Regions from separate parts of the Actinokineospora cianjurensis genome, predicted to be linked through region 2. Evidence: riboswitches for the same ligand, from Rfam matches in the RefSeq annotation. Region 2 holds a riboswitch; each other region holds the start of a gene.
What was found. Region 2 has a riboswitch for cobalamin ahead of metE (5-methyltetrahydropteroyltriglutamate--homocysteine S-methyltransferase). Riboswitches for the same ligand answer to the same signal wherever they lie in the genome.
Positions count from the first base shown of each region.

Region 1: another riboswitch for cobalamin. It lies ahead of CLV68_RS18260 (putative cobaltochelatase); the one in region 2 lies ahead of metE (5-methyltetrahydropteroyltriglutamate--homocysteine S-methyltransferase).
Region 3: another riboswitch for cobalamin. It lies ahead of CLV68_RS26695 (ribonucleoside-diphosphate reductase subunit alpha); the one in region 2 lies ahead of metE (5-methyltetrahydropteroyltriglutamate--homocysteine S-methyltransferase).
Region 4: another riboswitch for cobalamin. It lies ahead of cobN (cobaltochelatase subunit CobN); the one in region 2 lies ahead of metE (5-methyltetrahydropteroyltriglutamate--homocysteine S-methyltransferase).

Region 1 covers NZ_RCDD01000002.1:824,610-830,080, reverse strand. The annotation lists gene CLV68_RS18260 (putative cobaltochelatase) at 1-1,924, opposite strand, end outside; cobalamin riboswitch at 1,954-2,146, opposite strand; gene cbiE (precorrin-6y C5,15-methyltransferase (decarboxylating) subunit CbiE) at 2,243-3,421, shown strand; gene cobM (precorrin-4 C(11)-methyltransferase) at 3,418-4,161, shown strand; gene CLV68_RS18245 (cobalt-precorrin-6A reductase) at 4,158-4,874, shown strand; gene CLV68_RS18240 (DEAD/DEAH box helicase) at 4,871-5,471, shown strand, end outside.
Region 2 covers NZ_RCDD01000002.1:46,624-52,094, reverse strand. The annotation lists gene metE (5-methyltetrahydropteroyltriglutamate--homocysteine S-methyltransferase) at 1-2,077, opposite strand, end outside; cobalamin riboswitch at 2,184-2,394, opposite strand; gene CLV68_RS14935 (LysR family transcriptional regulator) at 2,512-3,426, opposite strand; gene CLV68_RS14930 (RidA family protein) at 3,503-3,868, opposite strand; gene CLV68_RS14925 (SDR family NAD(P)-dependent oxidoreductase) at 3,865-4,605, opposite strand; gene CLV68_RS14920 (SDR family NAD(P)-dependent oxidoreductase) at 4,602-5,351, opposite strand; gene CLV68_RS14915 (succinylglutamate desuccinylase/aspartoacylase family protein) at 5,384-5,471, opposite strand, start outside.
Region 3 covers NZ_RCDD01000005.1:312,326-317,796, reverse strand. The annotation lists gene CLV68_RS26700 (ribonucleotide-diphosphate reductase subunit beta) at 1-259, opposite strand, end outside; gene CLV68_RS26695 (ribonucleoside-diphosphate reductase subunit alpha) at 256-2,601, opposite strand; cobalamin riboswitch at 2,710-2,920, opposite strand; gene CLV68_RS34245 (hypothetical protein) at 3,125-5,062, opposite strand; gene CLV68_RS34240 (hypothetical protein) at 5,258-5,434, shown strand.
Region 4 covers NZ_RCDD01000002.1:815,632-821,102, forward strand. The annotation lists gene cobN (cobaltochelatase subunit CobN) at 1-3,109, opposite strand, end outside; cobalamin riboswitch at 3,158-3,299, opposite strand; gene CLV68_RS18225 (precorrin-3B synthase) at 3,340-4,623, shown strand; gene CLV68_RS18230 (precorrin-8X methylmutase) at 4,626-5,252, shown strand; gene cobJ (precorrin-3B C(17)-methyltransferase) at 5,249-5,471, shown strand, end outside.

The sequences.
Region 1 (5,471 bases), 780 kb from region 2:
GGGCGGTGGCGAGCTTGGTGGCGAGCCCCAGCCGTACTGGTCCGGTCTCGCAGTCGACCACCACGCTGGCCACACCGTCAGCGGCGATCGCGGAAGCGGCCCGCAGAGCGTCGGCGACGGCGTCGTGGGACGAGCGGCCATTGCGGGTCACCGCCACCGTCGCGCGACCATCGGTGACAACCACCAGGAGCGCCCGCCTGCGCGGGTCCCGCATCCGCTCGACCTCAAGTGTCTTGCGAGCGCGCAAAAGGCCGTCCGCCAAGGGAGTGCGCCCACCGGTGCGCAGGTCGCGCAGTCGAGCGACCGCCGCCTCGACCGAAGAAGTGGGCGGCAGGGCCAACTCGGCGTCGCCACCGCGGAAGGTGATCAGCCCGACCTTGTCGCGGCGCTGGTAGGCGTCGCGCAGCAGCGAGATCACCGCGCCGGTCACCGCGGACATCCGCTTGCGAGCGGCCATCGACCCCGAGGCGTCCACAGCGAACAGAACGAGGTTGGACTCACGCCCTTCCCGCACTGCCCGGCGCACATCACCAGACCGCACAACCAATCCCGGACCACTACGCCCCCGGGACTGCTGGAACGGCGCCGCGGCGGTGAGTGTGCCGACCAAGTGGATGCCTGTGCCCTGGTTCTGCGCCGCCCGCAACGCCCGGCCACCGCCTGCCCGCGACCTGGACCGCCTGCCCGGCGCTCCCTCACCCACACCGTCGATCTGCAGCACCCTCGCCCGGAATGCCTCGTCCGGACTGGGGGCAGCCTGCGAACGGTCACCACCCTGCGGCGCCTCGGTGTCCTGCTTGCCCGGCGACTCGCCACTGCCCTGATCGGACTCAGGCTCAGACTCGGGCGAACCGCCGCCGGGGCCACCATCCGGTGTGTCGTCAGGGTTGCGGTCAGCCTCCTCGGCCGCGTCCCGCAATGCCTGCGACAACTGCTCCTGGTCCAGGCCAGGCTCGTCGAACGGATCGCGGCGACGGCGGTGCGGCAGCGCGAGCCGGGCGGCCACCTCGACGTCGATCTCCTCGACCTCGAGAACACCCCGCCACGCCGCGTGCGCCACCGAAGCGCGGGCCACCACGAGGTCCGCCCGCATCCCGTCCACATCGAACGCGGCGCACACGGCGGCGATCCGGCGCAGCTCGGAGTCCGGCAGCACGACCTCCGGCAACGCCTTGCGGGCGGCCACGATCCGGGTCGCCAGCTCGGCGTCCGAAGTGGACCAGGTCGCGGCGAACCCGGCCGGGTCCGCCTCGTAGGCCAGCCTGCGCCGGATGACCTCGGTGCGCGTGTCCACGTCCCGGGCCGCCCGCACCTCGACGGTCAGCCCGAACCGGTCCAGCAGCTGCGGCCGCAGCTCGCCCTCCTCCGGGTTCATCGTCCCGACCAGCAGGAACGCCGACGCGTGCGACACCGACACGCCCTCGCGCTCCACGTGCGCCCGGCCCATCGCGGCGGCGTCGAGCAGCAGGTCGACCAGGTGGTCGTGCAGCAGGTTGACCTCGTCGACGTAGAGCACGCCCCGGTGCGCCGCCGCCAGCAACCCCGGCTGGTACGCCCGGACGCCCTCGGTGAGCGCGCGCTCCAGGTCGAGCGAGCCGATCACCCGGTCCTCGGTCGCGCCGACCGGGAGTTCCACCAGCCGCGCGGGCCGGGTGTCGGACTCGGGGTCGGTGTGCGGGCCGTCCGGGCAGCCCGGGTCGGGTGCGGCGGGGGAGCAGGAGAACCGGCAGCCCGCGACCACCTCGGCGTCGGGCAGCAGAGCCGCGAGCGCGCGCACCACGGTCGACTTCGCGGTGCCCTTCTCGCCGCGCACCAGCACCCCGCCGATCCCGGGGTGCACCGCGTTGAGCAGCAGGGACAACCGCAGGTCGGCGTGGCCGACGACCGCGGCGAACGGGTAGCCGGGCAGGGCTGGACGGGACACGTCGTTCCTCACTCCGGGTCCGCGCCCGGATCGATGGGGCAGCGGGGCCGAGTGTCCTGGCTCCCGGATCGCGGCACCGCCCCGGCCTTCCCGGGCAGCCCGGTGGCACGCGAGGGGACGGCACTCCCCGGTCACAGTGGCGGGACCGCACCGGATTCGCACCGGCTTCCTCGCTCACCCTGCTGGTTCTTCTCTTCAGTTGGCTCCATCGCATCGTCGCAGACCGCGTGGCCGGTGGCCAAGGCACGTGGTGGGGATCTCGGGTCGGTTAGGGTCTTGGCCGGTGTCCGACAGGCAGGGGTGAGTGGGATCAATCCGGTGACCGTGATCGGGATCGGGGCGGACGGCGTGGCCGGGCTGTCCCCGGCCGCGCGCGCCGAACTGGACCGCGCCGAGGTCGTGCTGGGCTCGGCGCGCCAACTCGACCTGCTGCCCGACGAGGTCACCGCCGAACGGGTCACCTGGCCGTCGCCCCTGGTGCCCGCCATCCCCGGGCTGCTCGACCGCTACCGCGACCGCGCGCTGTGCGTGCTGGCCAGCGGCGACCCGATGTTCCACGGCATCGGCACCACGCTGGGCCGGTTCACCGAGGTCCGCGTCGTGCCGCACCCGTCGTCGCTGTCGCTGGCGTGCGCCAGGCTGGGTTGGGCGGTGGAAGAGGTGGCGGTGGTCAGCGCGGTCGCCCGGCCGCTGGCGCGGTTGCACGCCGTGCTGCACCCGGGACGGCGCGTGCTCGTGCTCAGCTCGGACGGCTCGACCCCGGCCGCCGTGGTGGCGTTGCTGCGGGACCGGGGGTTCGGGGCGAGCAAGGTCACCGTGCTGGCGGAACTGGGCGGACCGGGGGAGCGGATCGGCGCGGACGTCGACGGGGTGTCGCCGTTGAACGTGGTCGCGATCGAGTGCGTGGCCGACCCCGGCGCGCGTCGGCTGCCGCGGGTGCCGGGGTTGCCCGATGACGTGTACGAGCACGACGGGCAGATCACCAAGCGCGAGGTCCGGGCGGTGACGGTGTCGTCGCTGGCGCCGGAGCCGGGGCAGCTGCTGTGGGACGTGGGCGCCGGGTCGGGCAGCGTGGGCATCGAGTGGGCGCGGACCCACCCCGCCTGCCGGGTGATCGCGGTGGAACCGAGGGAGGACCGGGCCGACCGGGTGGTCCGCAACGCCGCCGCGCTCGGCGTGCCAGGTCTGGTGCTGGTCCGGGGTGCTGCGCCGGAGGCGTTGGCGGGCCTGGAGGCACCGGACGCGGTGTTCGTCGGCGGCGGGGTGACGGCCGAGGGTGTGCTGCCCGCGTGCTGGGCGGCGTTGCGGCCGGGTGGGCGGATGGTGGTGAACGCGGTGACGCTGGAGTCCGAGGTGCTGGTCGCCCGGTGGCACGCGGAGGTCGGGGGAACACTGACCCGGCTGTCGGTGGGTCGCGCGGGGCCGGTGGGCGGGTTCACCGGGTGGCGGCAGGCGATGCCGGTGACGCAGCTGGTGGCGACCAAGGAGCGTGCATGACCGTCCACTTCATCGGCGCGGGCCCCGGTGCCGCCGACCTGATCACCGTGCGCGGGCGGGACATCATCGCCGCCTCGCCGGTCTGCCTGTACGCCGGTGCGCTGGTGCCCGCCGAGTTGCTGGCCGTGTGCCCGCCGGGGGCGCGGAAGGTCGACACGGCCGAGCTGACCTTGGACGAGATCATCGCGGAACTGGTGGCCGCGCACGCCGCTGGTCACGACGTCGCGCGGCTGCATTCCGGCGATCCGTCGGTGTTCAGTGCGATGGCCGAGCAGATGCGACGCCTTGACACGGCTGGTGTTCCGTATGACGTGACGCCTGGGGTGCCTGCCTTCGCGGCGGCGGCCGCGTCGTTGCGGCAAGAGTTGACGGTCCCCGCACTGGGGCAAACCGTTGTGCTGACTCGAACTTCCGCTCGGGCGACGCCGATGCCCGTCGGGGAGGACCTGGGGACGTTGGGGCAATCGGGTGCCACGATGGTGCTGCACCTGGCCGTCCAGCGGATCGACGAGGTCGTCGCCGAGCTGCTGCCCAACTACGGCGCGGAATGTCCGGTCGCGGTGGTGGCGTACGCCTCTCGGGCGGACGAGGTGGTGCTTCGGGGGACGTTGGCCGACATCGCGGGCAAGGTGCACGACGCGGGCATCAAGCGCACCGCGGTGATCATCGTCGGCCGAGTGCTCGCCCCGGGCGGGTTCTGCGAGAGCCACCTGTACTCGGCGGAGCGGGACCGCTCGTGAAGGTCCTGGTCCTGGGCGGCACGGGTGAGGCTCGGGCGCTGGCGGCCGCGTTGGACGAGAGTCCGGACCACTCGGTTGTGTCCTCTTTGGCCGGACGGGTACGGGATCCGCGGTTGCCGGTGGGGGAGGTGCGGGTCGGCGGGTTCGGTGGGCCGGACAAGTTGGCTGACTGGCTTGTCGCGCACAAGGTCGACGCGGTCGTGGACGCCACGCACCCGTTTGCCGAGCGCATCAGTGCTTCCGCTGCCCGCGCCGCTGAGCTGACCGGGGTTCCGTTGCTCATGTTGCGTCGGCCGGGGTGGCCGTCGCGTCCTGGGTGGCACTGGGTGGAATCGCTGGAGGGGGCTTGCGCTGTCGCGGAAGGGTTGGGGGAGCGGGTTTTCCTGACCACGGGTCGACAAGGGCTTGCGGCCTTCGCCGGGTCGTCCGCGTGGTTCCTGGTGCGGTGCGTGGATCCGCCTGAGCCGCCGGTCCCCGCGCGGTCGGAGGTGGTGCTCGACCGCGGTCCGTACACAGTGGAGGGTGAGCTCGCGGTGTTTCGAGAGCACCGGATCGACGTGCTGGTCACCAAGGACAGTGGCGGCCCGCTGACCGTGGCCAAACTGGACGCCGCCGAGGAGCTGGGTGTTCCGGTGGTGGTCGTGCGGAGACCGGCACCGCCCGCGGTCCCGGTGGTGTCGGACGTCGAGCAGGTCATGGCCTGGCTGCGGTGATCCAGGGCCTCGACCGCTGCGCGGCCACCGTCGAGTCGGCCGAGGTGGTCGCCTTCCACGGTGACGCGCTGCCGGACGGGGACGAACTGGGCGAGCTGGTGGTGGCGGGTCGCCGGGTCGCCGCGGTGCGGATGCCGATCGCTGACGCGGTGCCGGTTCTGGCCAAGGCCAGGCGGGATCCGCGGTGTCATCGCACGGCGGCGTTCTGGGGCGCGGTCGTGGTGGTCGCGTTGCGGCAGGTCGCGCGCGGCTCGTTGAGCCAGGAGGACCGCGACCGCCTCGCCGAGTTGGCCGAGCGGATGCCGGACGGCGCGCATGTCACGGCCGCGGAACCCCTTGCCGTGGTGCGGATGTTCGTCGAGGCCATCGCCGGTCCGCCGCCGGAGGACGTGCTTCGCCTGCCCGGCGGTGTGCGGCTGTCGCTGCGGCTCGACCCCGACGGCGCCTGCGTTGCGCAGGTCCACTCCGGGGGTGTGGTGGTGGACGCCGCCGAGGTCGCCGAACGTGGGGACGATGCGGCCAGGGCGGCGCTTTCCGATGCGCTGCACCGGGTCGCGCGCCGATGGCCGCCGCTGGGCCGGTTGCTGGCGCGGGACG
Region 2 (5,471 bases):
CGGGCACCCGGGGCGAGTGGATGTCGTACACGCCCGGTCCGACCCCGCGCGCGTAGCCGATGGCGGCGAGGTCGGCGAGGATCTCCATCCGGGACCGGGCGGCCTCGATGGTGGTGACGTCCGCGTCGAGGCCGTCGATGGCGTGGATCACGTCGCCGAACTCCGAGTAGCACAGGTGGGTGTGCACCTGGGTCCACGGCGCCGCGCCGCCGGTGGCGAGCCGGAACGCGCCGACCGCCCAGTCCAGGTACGCCTTGCGGTCGCGTTCGCGCAGCGGCAGCGTCTCGCGCAGCGCGGGCTCGTCGACCTGGATGATCCCGATGCCCGCGGCCTCCAGGTCGGCGACCTCGTCGCGCAGCGCTAGCGCGACCTGGTCGGCGGTGTCGGCCAGCGGCTGGTCGGTGCGCACGAAGGACCAGGCGAGGATGGTCACCGGGCCGGTGAGCATGCCCTTGACCGGCTTCGGGGTCAGCGACTGCGCGTGCTCGGCCCAGCGGACGGTCATCGGCGCGGGCCGGGACAGGTCGCTGTGCAGGATCGGCGGGCGGACGCAGCGGGAGCCGTAGGACTGCACCCAGCCCAGTTCGGTGTGGGCGAACCCGTCGAGCCGCTCGGCGAAGTACTGCACCATGTCGTTGCGCTCGGGTTCGCCGTGCACGAGCACGTCGAGGCCGATCTCCTCCTGCAACCGGATGACCCGCTCGACCTCCTCGCGCATCCGCTGCTCGTAGCCCGCCTCGTCGATCGCGCCGGTGCGCAGGTCGGCCCGCGCCTGGCGCACCGCGCCGGTCTGCGGGAACGACCCGATGGTCGTGGTGGCCAGGGCGGGCAGCCGCAGCCGGGACTCCTGGGCGTCGGCCCGGTCGGGGTAGGGCACGCGGGTCCGGTGCTCGGGGGTGACCTCGGCCAGCCGCGCCCGGACGGCCTCGTCGCGCGTCGCCGTGCCCGCGGCGGTGTCGCTGAGCAGGTCGGCGGACTCCCCGCCGAGCAGGACGCGGCCGAGCCGGACCACCTCGTCGACCTTCTGCTTGGCGAACGCGAGCCGCGAGCGGACCTCGGGCGCCAGGTCGGTCTCGGCGTCGAGGTCGAGCGGGACGTGCAGCAGCGAGCACGAGGTGGACACGGCCAGCACGGCGCCGGTGTCGGCGATCCGGGCACCCAACTCGGCGGCGCGGTGCAGGTCGGTCCGCCACACGTTGCGGCCCTCGACCAGACCGGCGACGACGATCTTGTCGTGCAGCAGGGAGACCCGCTCGATCGCCTCGGGGGCCGCGACCAGGTCCAGCGAGACGGCCTCGACCGAGCTCTCGGCCAGCACGGGCAGCGCCTCGCCCCAGTCGCCGAAGTAGCCCGCGACCAGGATGTTCGGCCGGTCGGACAGGTTCGACAGCCGGTAGTAGGCATCCTGCAGGGCGGCCAGCTCGTCGGGGGTGCGGTCGGCGACGAAGGCGGGCTCGTCGAGCTGCACCCACTCCACGCCTGCCGCGCGCAGGGTCTCCAGCAGTTCGGCGTACTGCTCGACCAACCCGTCGAGCAAGCTCAGCGGCGCGAAGTCCGCGGGCGCGTCGGCGGACGGCTTGGCCAGCAGCAGGAAGGTCACCGGGCCCACCAGCACCGGCCGGGTCTTGATGCCCAGCGATGCCGCCTCGCGGTACTCGGCGACCGGCTTGTCCCCGGTCAGCGCGAACCGGGTGTCGGGGCCGACCTCGGGCACCAGGTAGTGGTAGTTCGTGTCGAACCACTTCGTCATCTCCAGCGGCGTCACCTCGTCGGTGCCGCGCGCCATCGCGAAGTAGGTGTCCAGCGCGTTCAGGCCCAGGTCACGGTGCCGCGCGGGGATGGCATCGAACAGCACGGCGGTGTCGAGGACCTGGTCGTAGTAGGAGAACGTGTTGCCCGGGACGCTGTCGAGCCCCGACAGCTCGCGCCACGCCTGCGCGCGGAGCCCGGCGGCCACGTCGTGCAGACCCGCCTCGTCCAGACGGCCGGACCAGTACCGCTCCACCGCCCGCTTGAGTTCACGCCTGCCGCCGATGCGCGGGTACCCCAGCACGGTCGACCCGATGGGAACGTTCACAGCTCTCTCCTCGTGAGCTCGGCGAACAGCCCAGGGCACGGGAGGACCACCATCGACCACAGCGGCGGCGGCCCACCCGAGAGGCCCCAGACCAGCGCGCGCCACAGCGACGCGCGCACCGAGGGCAGGTCTTCGGACTCGTGGGCACCACTCTCACGCCTACTGGCCGTCGCTTCCCAGGCTCGCGCCCAGTGCTCATCTGACGGCGGTCGTTCCCACTCACCGCTGCGGGGCAGTCCCGGATTCCCACCGGGTTCCCTGTTGCCTCGCCGGACGCGCTCCCGCGCACCCGGCGAACCATCGGCATCCCCGACCCTAGCCGACCCCCAGCCGCACCGGCACCGCCCAAACGCGCCATCCCACGCCCGGACGTGCCCCTGCGATGGGTGCGGGTCAGCGGCCAACCACCGGCAGGCGTCGACGGGACCCGACGCTCACCGCTCCTGTTCAAGCCTGGCGCAGGTCGCTTCCAGGACGCCGAGTGCGGCGGAGAGTGCTGGGCGGCGGCCGGTGGGGGTGCGCCAGACGCCGTAGATGCGGCGCAGGGGTGGGGCTTTGACGGTGAGGGCGCGGACCGTGGGGGGCAGGGTGCCGCGGCCCATCCGCGGTACCAGGGCCAGGCCCAGTCCGGCGCCCACCATCTCGATCTGGCTGGCGTACTCGCTGACGATGTGGGTGAACCGGTCCGGGTGCGGTGAGCGGCGGTAGGTGTTGAGCAGGAAGTCGTGCGCGACCGACCCGGGTTCGTAGAGCCAGGACTCGTCGGCCAGCTCGTCGAGTTCGACCGAGGCGCGGTCGGCCAGCGGGTGGGTGTGGTGGGCGAGCACGTCAGAGAAGTCGTTGCCCAGGTGCCTGGCCTGCAGGCCGTCGGGCAGCGCGAGCGGGATCGCCAGCCAGTCGTGCGCGACGCCGAGGTCGACCGTGCCCCTGGCGACCAGTTCGACCGCGCGGTGCGAGTCGGCCTCGATCAGCCGGGGTTCCAGCTCGGGCCAGGCCAGGCACAGCTCGCGCATCGCCGCCGGGATCACGCCGCGGGCCGCGGTCGGGAACGCGGCGATGCGCAGCGTGCCGGTGACCGTCTCGGTCTGCGCCTGCAACTCGGCGCTCATGCTCTCCAGCTCGATCACGATCCGGCTGGCCGACTCGGCCAGGATCCGCCCGGCCACGGTCAGCGTGGTGCGCCCGCCCTGCTGCTCGACCAGCGGCTGGTGCACGTCGCGGCCGAGCCGGGCGATCTGCTGGGAGATGGCCGACGGGGTGTAGCCGAGCGCGCTGGCCGCCGCCGTCATCGACCCGTGGGTGGCCAGGGCCTCGATCGCGCGCAGCCCCGCCAGGCTCACCGTCAGCACGCCCGCATCACCCCGTCTCGCCCCGGCCGGTCCAGCCATGGTGGCACACCCGGCACGGGACACAGTGGACCGACGATCACCCCGGCAGGTACAGCACCGCGTCCACCTCGACCAGCACCGACCGCAACCCGGCCACCACGGTGGTGCGCGCGGGCCTGGTCGCGCCGAAGTGCCTGGCGTACTCGGCGTCGAACTCGGCGAAGTCCTCGGTCCTGGTCAGGTACGCGGTCACCTTGACCACGTCGCCGAGCCCACCGCCCGCCGCCTCGGCGACCGCGGCCAGGTTGCGCAGCACCAGGTCGGTCTCGGCGGTGATGTCGCCCGGGGTGTACGTGCCGTCCGGCGCGCGCGGGACCTGTCCCGCGACGTAGACGAACCCGCCTGCCCGGACGGCCTGCGCGTAGTGGCCCGCGGGCGCCGGGGCGCGGTCGGTGGAGATCATCGCCTGGCCGCCCGGATGGCCTCGGAGACCTGGTAGGCGTTGAACCGTTGCCCGGTCGCGAAGTCCGCGTCGATGCCGGCCAGGAAAGCGAACGCCGGGGCGAGCCGGTCCGGCGGCACGATGCCGATCCGCATCTCCTCGGTGTAGTGCGAGTCCGACATGGGCGTGTCGATGGGCCGCCCGGTCGACATGGTGTTGACCGCGATCCCGTGCTCCTTGCCCTCGATCGCGAGCACCTTCATCAGGCCCTCCTGGGCGTGCTTGCCCGGGGTGTAGGCGGTCTCCTTGACGAACCCGAACAGCGCTGAGCCGGAGGACATGAACACGACGCTGCCGCCCTTGGCCTCGACCATGCCCGACCAGACGGTCTTGGTGAGCACGAACGCGGCTTGCAGGATGATGTCGACCTCGCGCCGCCAGTTGTCGAAGGTGACGTCCAGCATGGACACCTCGCGCAGCACGGCGGCGTTGTGGATCAGCACGCGCGGTGTGCCGTAGTGCGCCAGTGCCTGCTCGGTGGCGGCCCGGGTGGCCTCGGCGTCGGCGAGGTCCACCACGACCGGGAACACGTCGGCACCGCCGCCGCGCAGCTCCTCGACCAGCCTGTCGAGCTTGTCGGCCTGCACGTCGAGCAGCGCGACCCGCATGCCGCCCGCGACGAGCTCGCGGGCGATCTCCCGGCCCAACCCCTCGGCGGCACCGGTCAGGAAGGCCACCTGACCCCTGATGTCGATCATGCGGAGACCCCTTCCCTGGCGACTCGGATGGCCTCGGAGACCTGGTAGGCGTTGAACCGCTGCCCGGTCGCGAAGTCCGCGTCGATCCCGGCCAGGAACGCGAACGCCGGGGCGAGCGCGGCGGGCGGGACCATGACCGCGCGCAGGGCGTCGGAGTAGGTGTAGGCGAGCGGGCCGTCGATCGGCGCGCCGGTGCCGATCGAGTTGACCGCGATGCCGAACTCCTTGCCCTCCAGGGCGAGCACCTTCATCAGGCCCTCCTGCCCGTGCTTGCCCGCCACGTAGGCGGCCTCGTCGGCGAAGCCCAGCGTGGCCGAGCCGGAGGAGACGTAGACGATGCTGCCGTCGCGGGCGTCGACCATCGCGGGCCACACCGCCTTGGAGAGCACGAAGGCGCTCTGCAGGATGCTGTCGCACTCGGCGCGGAAGTCGGCGAAGTCCAGGTCGAGCACGGACACCATGCGGAAGACGGCGGAGTTGTGCACGAGCAGGCGCGGCGCGCCGAAGCGGGCCAGCACCTCCTCGGCGGTGGCGGACAGCGTGGTCGCCGAGGTGAAGTCGGTGACGAAGGCGTGCACCTGGGCACCCTGCGCGCGCAGGTGCTCGGCCAGCGCGGTCACCTCGTCGGCCTTGTCGTCGAGCACGGCGACGACCATGCCCGCGGCGGCGAGTTCGCGGGTGACCGCGTAGCCGATGTCCTCGGCGTCGCCCGCGACGATCGCGAGCCTGCCGGTGGGGTCGATCATGTGGTGGCGCTCCTGTTCGGACTGGGGGTGGCTCAGGCGATCTCGGTGACCAGGGCGACGACCTGGCCGGGTGCCTCGATCCTGGCCAGGGTGGGTCGCAGCAGCGCGAGGGCCGTGCGC
Region 3 (5,471 bases), on a different contig from region 2:
CGACGATGGTGTCGCCGGTCGCGAAGAACGCCACCAGCCGGTTGACCAGGTGCCGCTCGGCAGGCGAGAGCTTGGCCAGGTCGGCGAGGTCGGAGTGCAGGTCGACCTCCTCGACGGTCCAGGTGTTCTTGATGGCGTCGCGGAAGCGGTCGTAGAACAGCGGGTAGCGCATGGGCCGCAGGGTCAGGTCCATGCCGGGGTCGAGCAGCGCGTGGCCGCGGGCGGTGCCCGCCAGGCCGGTGGTCTCAAGAGCCGTCACTGGCATGCCTCGCAGGACTCGGGGTTCTCCAGGGAGCAGGCGATGGCCTCGGCGTCGACCGGGGCGGCTGCCGCGGTCGGCACGGTCGCCTGCTGGATGCGCGTCGCCGGGCGGGAGCGCAGGTAGTACGTGGTCTTCAGCCCGGACTTCCAGGCGTAGAGGTACATCGAGGACAGCTTGCCGATGGTCGGCGACGCCACGAACAGGTTCAGCGACTGGCTCTGGTCGATGTACGGGCCGCGCGCGGCGGCCAGGTCGACCAGTGCCTTCTGCGGCAGCTCCCACGCGGTGCGGAACAGCTCGCGCACGTCGGCAGGCAGCTCGGTGAGCCCCTGCACGGACCCCTCATCGCGCTTGAGCCGCGACCGGACGTCGTCGGTCCACAGCCCGCGCGCCTTGAGCTCGCGCACGAGGTAGGAGTTGATCTGCAGGAACTCCCCGGAGAGGGTCTCGCGCTTGAACGTGTTCGACACCTGCGGCTCGATGCACTCGAAGCAGCCCGCGATGGAGGCGATGGTGGCGGTCGGCGCGACGGCGATCAGCAGCGAGTTGCGCAGGCCGTGCTCGGCGACGCGGGCCCGCACGGCGGTCCACCGCTCGGTCTGCGTCGGCGTGACGCCCCACAGGTCGGGCTGCAGGTCACCGCGGGCGGCGCGGGTCTGCGCGAACGACGGGTGCGCGCCCGACTCCTCGGCCAGCGTGGCAGACGACTCCAGCGCCGTCAGGTAGATCTCCTCGGCGACGCGGGTCGAGAGCTCCCGCGCCCTCGGGGAGTCGAACGGCAGGCCGAGCTTGAAGAAGACGTCCTGCAGGCCCATGACGCCGAGGCCGACCGGCCGCCAGCGCGGGTTGCTGCGGGCAGCCTGCTCGGTCGGGTAGTAGTTGATGTCGATCACACGGTCGAGGAACACCACGGCGGTGCGCACGGTCGCGCGCAGCCGCTCCCAGTCCATGCCGTCGGGAGAGTCGGCGAGCACGTGCGCGCCGAGGTTGACCGAGCCGAGGTTGCAGACCGCGGTCTCCTCGTCGCTGGTGATCTCGAGGATCTCGGTGCACAGGTTGGACAGGTGCACCACGTTGCCCGGCTCGGCGGTCTGGTTGCAGGTCCGGTTCGAGGTGTCCTTGAAGGTCATCCAGCCGTTGCCGGTCTGCGCCAGCGTGCGGATCATCTTGCCGTAGAGGTCGCGGGCCTTGACCGTGCGCACGGCCCGGCCCGCCTCCTCGGCGCCGCGGTAGGCGCGGTCGAAGTCCTCGCCCCACAGGTCGACCAGCTCGGGCAGCTCGTCCGGGTCGAACAGCGACCAGTCGGCGTCGGCCTCGACCCGGCGCATGAACTCGTCGGGGATCCAGTTGGCCAGGTTGAGGTTGTGCGTGCGCCTGGCGTCCTCGCCGGTGTTGTCGCGCAGCTCCAGGAACTCCTCGATGTCCGGGTGCCAGGTCTCGAGGTACACGCAGGCCGCGCCCTTGCGCCTACCGCCCTGGTTGACCGCCGACACCGACGCGTCCAGGGTGCGCAGCCACGGCACGATGCCGTTGGAGTGGCCGTTGGTGCCGCGGATCAGGGCGCCGCGGGAGCGGACCCGGGACCACTGCACGCCGATGCCGCCCGCGAACTTCGACAGCCTGGCGATCTGGGCGTAGCGCTCGTAGATCGACTCCAGCTCGTCGCGCGGGGAGTCGAGCAGGTAGCACGAGGACATCTGGGTGTGCTGGGTGCCGGAGTTGAACAGGGTCGGCGAGCTGGGCAGGTACGCCAGCGACGACATCAGCCGGTAGAACCCGATGGCCTCGGCGGCGGTCGTGGACAGGCCGCAGGCGACCCGCAGCAGCCAGTACTGCGGCATCTCGATCACGGTGCGCTGCTCGGGGTGTCGCAGCAGGTAGCGGTCGTAGACGGTGCGCAGGCCGAAGTACTCGAACCGCCGGTCGGCCGCGGGGTCGACGGCGCCGTCGAGCTCGGTGGCGTTGGCGGCGACGAACGCGGCGGTGGTATCACCGATCAGGCCCTGGTCGTGGCCGAGCGCGATGCTGTCGCTGAACGAGCCGACGCCCTGCCTGCGCACCTCCTTGCCGATGAACGCGGCGAGCAGCCCGGCAGCGAGCTTGGAGTACTCCGGCTCCTCGGCCACCAGCGCGGCGGCGGTCTGGATGGAGAGCTGGTCGAGCTCCTCGGTGCTCGCGCCGTCGTAGAGACCGCTGATCGTCCTGGTCGCCACCCGCAACGGGTCCACATCGGACAGTCCGGTGGCCTGGGCGCGCACCGCCCCGACGATCTTGTTGACGTCGACCGGTTCCAACGTCCCATCGCGCTTGCGCACGCGCATGGTGGTCGTGGCCGTCACAGGTCTCTCCTCGCTCACCGAGCGACCCCGGGCAGCGGAGACCGGGCGGGCGCGCGCGACCGCCACGTCCTCCCGCCCTCCCTCGGGGCCGCGGACACCCGCACGCGGACGCGTGCGGAAGCGCTGGCAGGTCTTCGGACTCGCGGGCACGCCTCATCGGCACCTACCGGCCGCCGCTTCCCAGACCTGTCGTGGCCCAGTGCTTCGTGACGGCTCTCGTTCCCACTCACCGCTGCGGGGCAGCCCCGGACTCACACCGGGTTCCCTCTTGCGACGACCGATCTGGATGATCGGCCGAACCAGCTAGAGGCACAATACATGGGTGCGCGCCCGGCCATCGCACCCCACATCTAGTGGGCGTGTCGCTCGGTTGGAGCAGTGCCCACAGGCACGGTCCGCTGTATCCCACCCGAGCCGATGGCCTGCTCGATGATCGAGACCGAGCCACTGGCGGGCCGAATCGGCAATCAGCCGAAGGCACTCGGTCAGCCGATCTGGATGATCGACTGGCGGGCTTGTCCGGCTAGTGGCTGCTGGGTTCGGGCTCGCGCTCGGAGGGTGGGGCAGGTAGCCGAGGGGCGACCGGGGGGATGGGGTCGGTGGCGGTGGCAGGAGCGGGTATCGGGGGTGGCGGGGGTGTGGGAGTCAGGGGGCGGAGGGTGGTGTAGTTGACCGTGGTGGGGGCGCCCGGGTGGATGGTGAGGGTGCCGGGGCCGATCTTGCCCTGGAAGGCGTTGCCCGCGTTGTCGATGGCGAAGATGAAGGGCGCGCCCTCGCCGGTGAAGTGGATTCCGCCGTCGGCTGAGGGGTTGGCGCGGAAGTTCCAGGTGTTGCCGCTGAGTTCGGTGAGGCGGGGGAACAGGACGCGAGTGGCGGCGGCGCGGTCGGCGGGGGGTGTGTCGAGGATGATCTGGCGGGCGGCTTCGAAGCGGGCGTTGTTGCTCTCGCCGGGGATCGGGACGGTGTGCGGGTCGACGGGGGCGCGGACGGGTTCGACGGGAGCTCGTTCGGCGAACAGCTTCTTGGCGCCGCCCGCGACCAGCAGGGCCAGGTTGACCACGCCCTGGGTGCCGCGTTCCCACCGTTCGAAGTCGCTCATCCCGGTCGGGGCGAAGGCGCGCTGGCCCACCGCGGCCTCCACGATGTACGGAATGCCGGTCAGGTCCGCGATGCCGAGACCCACCAAGCCAAGTCCGGCAAGGAATCCCGGTCCGTTGCCGCCGTGATCCGCCTTGTACTCCTGCCAACGCCCGTAGATCCCCAGACCGACGCCCACGACCAGTAGACCCGCGAGCACCGTCCACCCGACCGGCCCGGCCAGCAGCAACCCGACCCCGATGATGATCGTCGGAATCGAGAGGATCAGCCCGGACAGGATGCCGCCGAGCACGTCGCCGCACTTCTCGCGCAGCCAGTTCCGCATCCGGCCGACGATCTCCGCCAACCACCGCTGCACCGGCTGCGACCGAGCCTGCCCGGTCAACCGCTCGGCCTCACCCGCGAACCTGACCGCCCCCTGCGCCCCACGGGAACGCGCGTCGGACACCCACCCCCGCTGCGCCTCGACAGACCGGTCCACCGCCCCGGCATGACCATCCACAGTAGACCGGTGTCGAGCACCCAACGCGTCACCCGCCACAGCGGGCACCCGATCCAGCTCTGCCGTCATCGCGTCCCGCGTCTGCCCGGCCTGCCCGGCGAACGCCGCCGCACCCTGCCGCAGCGCCGCACCCGCCGCCTCCCCCACCCGACCGAACGCCCCAGCCGCCTGCTCCCCCACTCCCCCAACGGCCTCCTGGTGCCCGGAAGCGAGCTGCCCCGCCCCCTCGACCAGCCCACCCGCCGCGTCGTCAATCCCCTGCGACACCTGGTCCCCAGCGGCCCGAACCACACCGACCGGGTCCTCCACCGGCCGCGCCCGCCCCGCGACCAACCCGGCCAACGACCGCGCGTGATCGACCAACCCAGCCCCGAGCCGAGCCGCCGTGTCCCGCAACCGGCCACGGCTCTCCGCGCCCCACGCGGCCAGATCCCCCACTGCCGTCTGCCGCCCCGCACGCAAGGCCGCCACAAACCGCTGATGCCCCCGCGCGGCCGTCTCGACCGTCCGCGAACCCGTTGCCCGCAAAGCGGAAACCGCAGTGGCCGTCCCCTCCACCAACGCCCGGTCGGTCTGGTCAGCCGCGTCCCGCACCTGCGAGGCGGCGCTCTCCTTCGCCGGGTCGTACAGACTCGACTGTGCCGCGGCGACCCCCGCCCGGACCTGCCCCGCCGCCTCCCCGCCCGACCGCGCCAACTCGCCACCGGCCTTGTCCGCCACGGCTTGCCCGATGCGATCCTGCCCAGCGGCGATGTCCGGATCCCCCGCCGCGGCAGGCGGACGCGCGGCCGAGGCAGCGGGCGTCTCACGAACCGCGCGCTCAGCCTCCCGCTGTCCGGCCGCGCGGGACTCCTCCCCCATCACATCGATCCGAGCGTGCGCGGCCGTCACCCCGGCCCCCGCCCGAGCCCGGACCGTCGCACGGGTACCCGTGGAAGCAGCCTGGGCCGCGGCGGCCTGAGCAGACGACTGCGCGCTTACGTTGGCACGCAACGAACCCAGCGCTGCGACAGCCGTGGCCTCCTGGGTACTGACAGTCGCGGACAACCGGTCCTGATGAGCCCGGACCGCCTGGTCCACCCGCTCCCCGGCCCGCTCAGCCGACTCCCCGACGGCCAGCCGCTGCTCCTCGGCCACCCGCACGACCTCGCCCGGCACACCCGCGTCGGGCACCGGCACCGCGACGTCCGCAGGCGGCTCGACCTCGGTCCGCGCGGGAACGCCGAGCAGTGACGCCACCGCCGTGTTCCCGGCCGCCCGCTGCAACGCG
Region 4 (5,471 bases), 770 kb from region 2:
AGTAGTCGTCGGAGTCGGCGATGTCGTGTTCTCGGGTGTCGACGTTCTTGGCGGCCACGTTGATGCGGCGGTAGGCGGCTTCCATGGCCGGGCGGGCGGCGATGCCGTCGAGGTCGCGGCCGTAGGCGAAGCCGCCCCAGACGGCGTAGACCTCGGCTAGGTCGGAGTCGTCGCGCCAGTTGTGGCTGTCGATCAACGGGAGCAGGCCGGCGCCGTACGCGCCCGGCTTGGAGCCGAAGATGCGGGTGGTCGCGGTCCGGGCATCGGCGTCGGAATCGGCCTGAACGTGGGCTCGGACGTAATTGTCCTCATCGGACTCGTCGAGGTCGGCGACCAGGCGTACTGCGTCGTCGAGCATGTAGACCACGTGCGGGAAGGCGTCGCGGAAGAAGCCGGAGATGCGGACCGTCACGTCGACGCGCGGTCGACCCAGCTCGGCCAGCGGGATGGCCTCCAGCGAGCTGACCCGGCGCGACGCCTCGTCCCAGACCGGCCGAACTCCCAACAGTGCCAACACCTCGGCGATGTCGTCGCCGGAGGTGCGCATCGCCGAGGTCCCCCACACCGACAGCCCGACCGAGCGCGGCCACTCCCCCGTGTCCTTGCGGTACCGGGCGAGCAGCGACTCCGCCATCGCCGAACCCGTCTCCCACGCCAGCCGGGAGGGGATCGCCTTCGGGTCGACGGAGTAGAAGTTGCGCCCCGTCGGCAGCACGTTCACCAAGCCGCGCAACGGGGACCCGCTCGGCCCGGCGGGCACGTACCCGCCGTCCAGGGCGTGCAGGATGTTGTCCAGCTCGTCGGTCGTGCGGGCCAGGCGCGGCACGATCTCCTCGGCCGCGAAGCCCAGAACCGCCTCGACAGCGGGGTTCGGCTCCCCGAGAACGTCCACACAGACCTGTCGCGCGTCGGACCACCCCGCGTCCTCCATGGCCTGCACCAAGGACAGCCCGATCGCGTCGATCTCGTCGACCCGGGTGCGGCTCTCCGACCCGTCCTCCGCCAGCCCGAGCGCCTCGCGCAGGCCCGGCAGCGCGGCGGCCTGCCCACCCCACATCTGGCGGGCGCGCAGCATCGAGTTGACCAGGTTCACCCGCGCGGCGCCGACCGGGGCGTCGCCGAGGGTGTGCAGGCCGTCGCGGATCTGCACGTCCTTGATCTCGCACAGCCAGCCGTCGACGTGCAGCAGGAAGTCGTCGAACTCGACGTCGTGCGGGCGGTCGTCCAGGCCGAGGTCGTGGTCGAGCTTGGCGGCCTGGATCAGCGTCCAGATCTGCGCGCGGATGGCGGGCAGCTTCGCCGGGTCCATCGCGGCGATGTTGGAGTGCTCGTCGAGCAGCTGCTCCAGCCGGGCGATGTCGCCGTAGCTCTCGGCGCGGGCCATCGGCGGGACCAGGTGGTCGACCAGGGTGGCGTGCGCGCGCCGCTTGGCCTGCGTGCCCTCGCCCGGGTCGTTGACCAGGAACGGGTACACCAGCGGCAGATCACCCAGCGCGGCGTCCGGTCCGCACGACGCCGAGAGCCCGAGGTTCTTGCCGGGCAACCACTCCAGGTTGCCGTGCTTTCCCAAGTGGACCATCGCGTGCGCGCCGAAGGTGCTAGCGACCCAGCGGTACGCGGCGAGGTAGTGGTGGCTCGGCGGCAGGTCGGGGTCGTGGTAGATCGCGACCGGGTTCTCGCCGAAGCCCCGCGGCGGCTGGACCATCAGCACCAGGTTCCCGGCCCGCAGCGCGGCCAGGACGATCTCGCCACCGGGGTCGGCGGAGCGGTCGACGAACAGCTCGCCCGGCGCGGGACCCCAGTGCTGCTCCATCGAGGCGCGCAGGTCCTCGGGCAGGGTGTCGAAGTAGGCGCGGTACTCGGCGGCGGAGATGCGCACCGGGTTGCCGGTCAACTGCTTCTCGGTCAGCCAGTTCGGGTCCTGGCCGCCCGCCTCGATCAGCGCGTGGATGAGTGCGTCGCCGTCACCGTTGGCCACACCCGGCAGGGCGTCCTCGGGGCCGAGGTCGTAGCCCGCAGCGCGGAGTGCCTCCAGCAGGCGGATAGCGCTAACCGGCGAGTCGAGGCCGACAGCGTTACCGATGCGAGAGTGCTTCGTCGGGTACGCGGAGAGCATCAGCGCGATCTTGCGCTCGGCGGGCGGGGTGTGACGCAGCACGGCGTGCTTGACCGCGATACCCGCGACCCGGGCAGCCCTCTCGGGGTCCGGTACGTATACCGAGAGCCCGTCGCGGTCCTGCTCCTTGAACGAGAACGGCACAGTGATCAGACGGCCGTCGAACTCCGGTACCGCTACCTGCGTCGCAGTGTCCAACGGCGACAGGCCGTCGTCACTCTCCTCCCAGGTTGCCCGGTCAGAGGTCAGCGCTAGACCCTGCAGGATCGGGATGTCCAGGTCAGCGAGGGCGCCCACGTCCCAAGCGCCGTCGTCCCCACCAGCGCTAGCGGCGGCGGGCAGCGTCCCACCGGCAGCGAGCACGGTGACGATAAGAGCGTCGAGCGTGCCTAGAACGGACAGCAACTCCTGCGGCGCGGTACGCAACGACGCGCAGTAGACCGGTACCGCTACCGCTCCGGCGTCCTCGACAGCGTCAGCTAGGGCGGCGATGAACGCGGTGTTCCCGGCCAGGTGGTGCGCGCGGTAGTAGAGGACGCCAACGCGGGGCCCCTCGGTCCGGCGGGCCTCTCGCTCCAGGTGACCCCACGGCGCCAGGTCGACCGGCGCGGCGAACCCGGTGCCGGTGAGCAGGATCGTGTCGGACAGGAAGTGAACAAGCTCACGGAGGTTGTCCGGGCCGCCGAAGGCGAGGTAGCGGTGGGCCTCGGCGACGACCCCGCCGGGCACCGTGGACAGCTCCATCAGCTCCGCGTCCGGCGCCTGCTCACCACCCAGGACGACCACCGGCCGCGGCCCGGCGAGCAGCGAGTCCAGGCCCTCCTCCCACGCCCGGCGACCCCCCAGCAGCCGGACGACGACGATGTCGGCGCCGTCGAGCAGGCCGGGCAGGTCGTCGAGGTGCAGCCGGGCCGGGTTGGCCAGCCGGTACTCGGCGCCGCTGGCGCGCGCGGAGAGCAGATCGGTGTCCGAGGTCGACAAGAGCAGGATCATGAGGCCCTTCCTGGGGTCCTCGCCCCGGGTCGTGGGTGGCGACGGCCGGAGTGTCCTGGCTCCCGGATCAGCGCTCGCCCTGGCCTTCCGGCTGGTGCCGTGGCGTGTTCAGGGTCCGCTCCCCGGTGACAGGAACATTCCCGCCCACCACCCTCTGGCGGGACCGCGCCGGACTCCCACCGGCTTCCTCCATTGCCATCGCTGCTTCGCGCTCACCCTATATTCGGCAGGTGCCTTCCTCCCAGCGCCGAACGGGCGCCGACGCCTGCCCAGGTGCGCTCGACGTGCACCGCGCGGCCGACGGCGGACTGGCGCGGGTCCGGGTCCCGGGTGGGTGGCTGCGCGCCGACCAGCTGCACCGGCTGGCTGATCTGGCCGTCGACCTGGGTGACGGCGCCCTGGAGTTGACGTCGCGGGCGAACCTGCAGCTGCGCGGGCTGGCTGAGGGCGCCGAGGTGGAACTGGGCGCGGAACTGGCGGCGATCGGGCTGCTGCCGTCGCGGACCCACGAGAAAGTGCGCAACATCATGGCGTCCCCGCTGGGACCCGGTGACCTGGTGGCCGAGCTGGACGCGGCGGTGTGCGCGGAGAGTGACCTGGCCGCCCTGCCGGGCCGGTTCCTGTTCGCCCTGGACAGCGGCGCCGGTGACGTGGCGTGGTCGGGCGCGGACCTGGCGGCCCTCCCGGTCGGCGACCGGGTAGCCCTGCTGATCGGCGGCATCGACCACGGCGTGCGAGTGGCACCCGACCAGGTCGTCCCGGCTATGGTCGCCTGCGCGAAGGCGTTCTTGCAGGTCAGGGGCGAGCAGTGGCGGATCGTCGAACTGCCGGACCCGGGGGTCATCGCGGCCACGCTCAGTGACTATGTGGCCACGCTCGCGGACACTGCGGCCACGCTCGTTGACACTGCGGCCACGCTCAGTGACACAGCGGCCAGGCTCGTTGACACCGCGGCCACGCTCAGTGATTCTGCGGCCACGTCTGCCAACAGCCTGGGGCAGGCCGGTCCGCTGTCCGGACTTCGGGGGCCGGGCATCGCGGTCACGGCGGAGCGGGTGATGCCGGGCACACCACCCACCGGTGGGCCGATCGGGCCGGTCGTGTTCGCTGACGGCGGTCTTGGTGTCGGTGCGGCCGTGCCGTTGGGGCGGTTGACCGCGGACCAGGCGCGGGCGCTCGGCGATGTGGTCATCACCCCGTGGCGTGGGGTCGTGGTGCGCGGTGAACTGCCCGAGATCGGGTTGATCACCGACCCGACGGCCGCCGGGATCGGGGTGACGGCGTGCGCGGGTCGGCCGCACTGCCACAAGGCGCTGGCCGACGTGCGGGCCGCGGCGCTGGCTGTGTCGGTGCCGGGGCGGGCTGTGCACTGGGCGGGGTGCGCGCGTCGGTGCGGGCGACCGGCGGGAGACGTGCTCGACGTGGTGGCCACAACGGACGGCTACCTCGTTGACGGCCGGGCGATCCCCGGCGAGCGGGTGACTGAGGCGGTCGCCCAGGGAAGGCAGGACTAACGGTGACGGACTACATCAGGGACGGCGCGGAGATCTACCGCCGCTCGTTCGCGACCATCCGCAGTGAGGCCAACCTGGCCGGGCTGCCCGAGGATGTGGCGCGCGTCGTGGTGCGCATGATCCACGCCTGCGGCATGGTCGACCTGGTCGACGACGTCGCCTACTCCCCCGATGTGGTCGCCTCCGCTCGCGCCGCGCTGCTGGCGGGCGCGCCGGTGCTGTGTGACGCGCACATGGTGGCCTCCGGGATCACCCGCAAGCGCCTGCCCGCCGACAACGAGATCGTCTGCACGCTGACCGAGCCCGGAGTGCCTGAGCGGGCCGCGGAACTGGGGAACACGCGCAGCGCGGCGGCGTTGGAGCTGTGGCGGGACCGGCTGGCGGGGTCGGTGGTGGCCATCGGCAACGCGCCGACCGCGTTGTTCCACCTGCTCGACATGATCGACGCGGGCGCGGGTCGTCCGGCCGCGATCCTGGGGCTGCCCGTTGGGTTCATCGGCGCCGCGGAGTCGAAAGACGCTCTTGCCGCGCACGGCGGCGGTATCCCGTACCTGGTGGTTCGTGGTCGGCGCGGCGGTAGCGCCATGGCTGTTGCCGCTGTCAACGCGATCGCGAGTGAGGCAGAGTGACCGGCACCCTCTATGGCGTCGGGCTCGGTCCCGGCGACCCCGATCTAGTCACCGTCAAGGCGGCTCGACTGATTGGCGCGGCTGATGTGATCGCGTACCACAGTGCCCAGCACGGTAGGTCTATCGCGCGCGGGGTGGCTGAGCCGTACTTGCGTGAGGGGCAGATCGAGGAGCAGTTGGTCTACCCGCTGACGGTAGAGACAACGGACCACCCTGGCG